Regions from separate parts of the Arthrobacter tecti genome, predicted to be linked through region 2. Evidence: predicted binding sites of a transcription regulator. Region 2 holds the regulator's gene; the other holds the start of a gene.
What was found. Region 2 encodes LexA, which represses DNA repair genes until DNA is damaged. Its sites were predicted from a motif close to TCGAACANNTGTTCGA; they were not measured.
Positions count from the first base shown of each region.

Region 1: the regulator LexA is predicted to act here: its motif matches at 1,070-1,085, upstream of ACX80C_RS08960 (DUF6504 family protein).

Region 1 is NZ_JBTNCT010000006.1:6,716-9,107, forward strand. It holds gene ACX80C_RS08950 (RecQ family ATP-dependent DNA helicase) at 1-687, shown strand, start outside; gene ACX80C_RS08955 (hypothetical protein) at 773-976, shown strand; gene ACX80C_RS08960 (DUF6504 family protein) at 1,120-1,458, shown strand; gene ACX80C_RS08965 (DUF1648 domain-containing protein) at 1,488-2,240, shown strand; gene ACX80C_RS08970 (AAA family ATPase) at 2,261-2,392, shown strand, end outside.
Region 2 is NZ_JBTNCT010000004.1:35,309-37,700, reverse strand. It holds gene ACX80C_RS06590 (ATP-dependent DNA helicase) at 1-855, shown strand, start outside; gene lexA (transcriptional repressor LexA) at 870-1,625, opposite strand; gene ACX80C_RS06580 (LysM peptidoglycan-binding domain-containing protein) at 1,893-2,273, shown strand; gene ACX80C_RS06575 (histidinol-phosphate transaminase) at 2,356-2,392, shown strand, end outside.

The DNA.
Region 1 (2,392 bases), on a different contig from region 2:
CTGGACAGCTACTACCAGGAGATCGGGCGGGCCGGGCGCAATGGTGAGCCGGCCGTCGTCGTACTTCACTACCGTCCCGAGGATCTGGGAATCCGGCGGTATTTCGCAGCGAAGGGTGTCGATGATGAGGGGCTGCGCGCACTGTTCGCGACACTGCGCGCGGCGGATGAACCGCTGGACTCCGCCGGAATCCGGCAGGCCACCGGGGTGTCGCAACGGAAGCTCTCCGGTCTGCTGAACCAGTTGCTCGAGGTGGGCGCGGTCCGCGAGCGCGGCGGATCCTACCGTGTTGCGTCCTCCATGGACGTGGACAAGGTGATTGCCGACATCGTCGAGCACCGGAAGCGGCGCCAGGAGATGGACCGTTCGCGCGTGGATATGGCACGGCAGTACGCGGAGCAGAAGGGCTGTCGCCGCAAGTTCCTGCTCGGCTATTTCGGTGAGGAGCGCGAGGACCTGTGCGGGGCATGCGATAACTGTGATTCGGGGCGTTCCGCCGGGCACGACGACGACGCCGGTCGCCGCCCGTTCCCACTGCAGGGCCTGGTTCGGCACCCAGACTGGGGCGAGGGTGTGGTGATGGGGTACGAGAGCGATGTGGTGACTGTTTTGTTCGAGGAGCACGGCTACAAGTCCCTGTCGCTGCCGCTTGTGGAGGAGAAAAAGCTACTCATTGAGGTGAAGTAGCCTCTGTTTGTTCAATGCCCCTCGCACAGAGAACCTCAGCATGGTTACACTTCGAGAAGTAACCCGTTGAACGTGAAAGTGACCTATGGAAACCAACCACAAGATTTCGCCGGAGGACCCGTTCCCGGAGGATCTGACTGTCCTTGACGATACCGAGTTGGAAGTGCTCAATAGCCGCGCGCACCGCGAGCTGGAGGCCGAGTACGCGACCGGTTTTCCGGAGCCCGAAACCGAGGCACGGCTGGAAGAAGTCAACCTTGAACTGAACCGTCGCGAGCAGCAAGGCTAGACGCTTCTTCGACACTTCCGGAATCCGGATTGGCAGCAGTATTCCCGCTCGCCGGTCCGGGTTCTTTTTTGGCCTGTCTTCGACTTCCATTAATCGAAGATCTGTTCTAGTTTTAAGTCCGGCATAGCGGAAGGTGGCGGACAGTGACGGCGCATCAGGTTGACGAGGTAGATCCGGGGTCGCGGCCCCTCAATGAAGAGGCTGATATCCGTTTCACTGGCCGGGATGAGCCGCTGGCGCTGCGCTGGCGCGGCAGTATCTGGCAGGTGCTAGGTGAGCCGTTGCACTGGTCCAGCTCGCGTAGCTGGTGGGAGCCGGACCCTGCCGGCATCATGGGCCAGGGCAGCATCATGACCATGCAGTATTGGCGGTTCAGGGCACAGACGGGGCCGGCCTCCCCCATCCTCGTGTTCGACATCTGCAGCGATCCGCGCTGGGAAGGATGGCGGCTGGTGCGGGTGACCAACCTGGCGGTGCACTGAGCAGCCGGAGCCGCACATATGGTTATTGCATGGGAATCGCTACACAGTCTCGCTTGGAGAAGGGTCGCTATAAGGTCTGGCTGACCTTTCCTGCGGCGCTGCTCATCCTTGTCTGCTTCTTTGCGTACGGCGCGTCACTATACGATTCGCTGCCTGAGCGCATTCCAACGCACTGGGGCATCAACGGGCAGCCGGACGACTGGGGCGCAAAGGCCTTCGCCACGGTATTTTCCTCCTTGGTCATCGGCGCGGGGGTCATCGTGCTGATCGCCTTCATCTCCGCGTTGATACCCGTGATGGTCCCGCCGCGCGAAGACGCCTCGGCGTGGGAGCAGTACCGCCGGGAAGGCATAATTCGGGGAACTGTTGCCGGGCTGGGCCTGGCCTCGGTAGGGATTGCGTTGCTGATGGGCGTCCTGAGTGTCGGCGCGTGGAACAACCCGGATGGCCCGTCCGTGTGGCCGACGGGATTGTTTGCCGTCTTCGCACTGGCAGCCATCTTCGCGAGTTATGCGGTGGCAGCGCGCTGGGCACATTCGTTGGCGGCGCGGGATGGCATTGAACCCACCGAGGAAGAAGCGGCGGAGGACAAGTTGTGGATCGCGGGCGTCCTCTACAACAACCCTGACGATCCGCACCTGTGGGTTTCGAAGCGTGAAGGAACGGGTTACGGGCTCACGATCAACATCGGGACGCGGAAGGGGCGAGTCGCCGTCGTCGTTTTCCTCGCCCTGGTGAGCGTGCCCCTCCTGTTGATCACGGTCCTACCTCTGGTGATGTAGCTCACTGCTAGGCTTCGGGCATGGATGAGCAGATGGGGATCTTCCTTTCCAACTTCAAACGCCTCGCAGATCTTGCATCCGAACACACACGGCTCAAAACGGCAGGCGAGTCCCTCCTGGACGCCCTCTCCGATTATCTTGGAGCGCCCGTT
Region 2 (2,392 bases):
TACGTGGCGGCTGCCGACTCATCGCCCGCAACCATCAGCATTGCACCCCTCTCGATAGCCGGGCGGCTTCGGCATGGATTGTTCGAGGAACACACAGTCGTTTTGACCTCCGCCACGTTGGCCATCGGCTCTGAATTCGGGCCGGTTGCCGGTTCGTTGGGGCTCACCGGCGAAGGCGCACCGAGCTGGACCGGCATTGATGTGGGCAGCCCCTTCGACTACCCGAAGCAGGGCGTTCTCTATGTCGCCAAGGATCTTCCCAAACCGGGCAGGGGCACCTCAGAGGAGCAACTGGCGGAACTCGAGGCATTGATCCAGGCCTCCCGTGGAGGAACGTTGGGCTTGTTCTCATCCCGGCGTGCAGCGGAGGAGGCAGCCGATGCACTTCGCACCAGAGTTGATGTAGAGATCCTGTGCCAGGGGGAATCGTCCATGGCATCCCTCGTGAGCCAGTTCTCGGATGAACCGGACACCTGTCTCTTCGGCACCATGTCCCTCTGGCAGGGTGTGGATGTGCCGGGCAGGTCCTGCCGTCTGGTGGTTATTGACCGCATACCTTTCCCCCGCCCGGATGACCCCTTGATGACGGCGCGGACCAGGGCGGTTGCACAGGCTGGCGGGAACGGCTTCATGAGCGTGTCGGCAACCCACGCCGCAGTCCGCCTTGCACAGGGCGCGGGCCGTCTCATCCGTTCCGGCGACGATCGAGGAATGGTGGCAATCCTCGATTCACGTCTGGCAAGCGCCAGATATGGCGGCTTCCTGAGGGCGGCACTTCCGCCGTTCTGGCCCACCACCGACCGTGCGACGGCGCTTGCTGTGCTCTCGCGGTTAGCCGCGGCACAGCCCGTATAGCCGAAGCTGACCAGTTAGAGCGCGCGCATCACTGATACGACTTTGCCCATGATGGCGGCGTGGTCCCCCAGGATGGGTTCGTAATTGGTGTTCTGCGGGAGCAGCCAGGTGTGCCCGTCGCGCTGGCGGAACGTTTTGACCGTTGCCTCATCGTCAAGAAGGGCCGCGACGACGTCGCCGTTGTCCGCGGTACTCTGTCGCCGCACCACAACCCAGTCACCGTCGCAGATCGCGGCGTCGATCATCGAATCTCCGGAAACGCGAAGCATGAACAGTTCGCCGTGACCCACCAACTGACGGGGGAGCGGCATGACGTCTTCGATCACCTGGTCAGCGAGAATCGGTCCGCCTGCCGCGATGCGGCCGACCAGGGGGACCATTGCTGCGTCAACAGCCGCGTTGACCGGTTCGTCACCCTGCTCCGGAGAACTTGGCAGTGGGCGCGGTGAGTCCTGACCGAGCGTGAGCGGAAGCAGAATTTCCATTGCCCGCGGACGCTTCGGATCGCGCCGGATGTAGCCCATCCGTTCAAGTTGTGACAGCTGGTGCGTGACGCTGGAGAGGCTGGCAAGACCGACGGTGTCACCGATTTCCCTCATCGACGGCGGGTAACCGTGTGCGGCAACGCTGCGCTGGATGGTCTCCAGGATCTTTTTCTGACGTGGGGTGAGGCCCTTGGGCGTGGCACGTCCACGTGGACGGCCGCGTCCGCGCTTGACCGCGGCCTCCGGTGCCTCGGTGGTCTCCTCTGCCGCACTGAGATCTCCCACGAAACGTACATCCCTTCGCTGTGGTGGAGGTGCTTCTGCGACCGTCCCACCAGTTTTGTCAGTGGCGGGTGATGAGCTGGTTTTCGAAGCGGCCGGACCATTCACCCTTGCCAGCAACGCTAGGGGACATGGGAGGTCTTTTCAAACATTTGTTCGAGCGAGTCTCGACAGTATTAGTCCAAAGATGCTAAAAATATAACGGGAAGAATAGAACACAGCTTCGAATCGAAGCTGTCCTTCATATTCAGCAGTAGAAAGGCAGACGTTATGTCAACGCTACAACTTGAAGGGTCGGGCTCGGCCGGACACACCATGGAACGCCTGAATGCCGGCGTTCCGCGGCTTCACCTGACACGTCGAGGCTGGTTGCTCCTCGTGGCCGTGCCGCTAGCTCTGGTCGCGGCAGCCGCCATGATCCTTGCGGCATCACTTACTTCCGAGGCGAAGGCTGCCGGGAGTGCGGGTGGCGTTACCGAAACGGTTCAGGTTGATGTCGCGCCTGGCCAGACGTTATGGGGCCTTGCTGCTGAGTACGCGCCGGACCGGGATCCCCGTGAAGTCGTGTCCGAAATTGCCGAATTGAATGCGCTGACCACTTCAACCGTCCAGGCGGGCCAGGCGCTGCACGTCCCTGTCGGCACGCCGTAGTCGCCATGCGTGCCACGTAACATCACGGCCGCCGCTTCCGGCGGATTCCATTCCGGCGACGTAGCTCCCTTAAACTCTGTTGGTGACCGATCAGCTTGAACGCCTCAACCGTCTGCCGC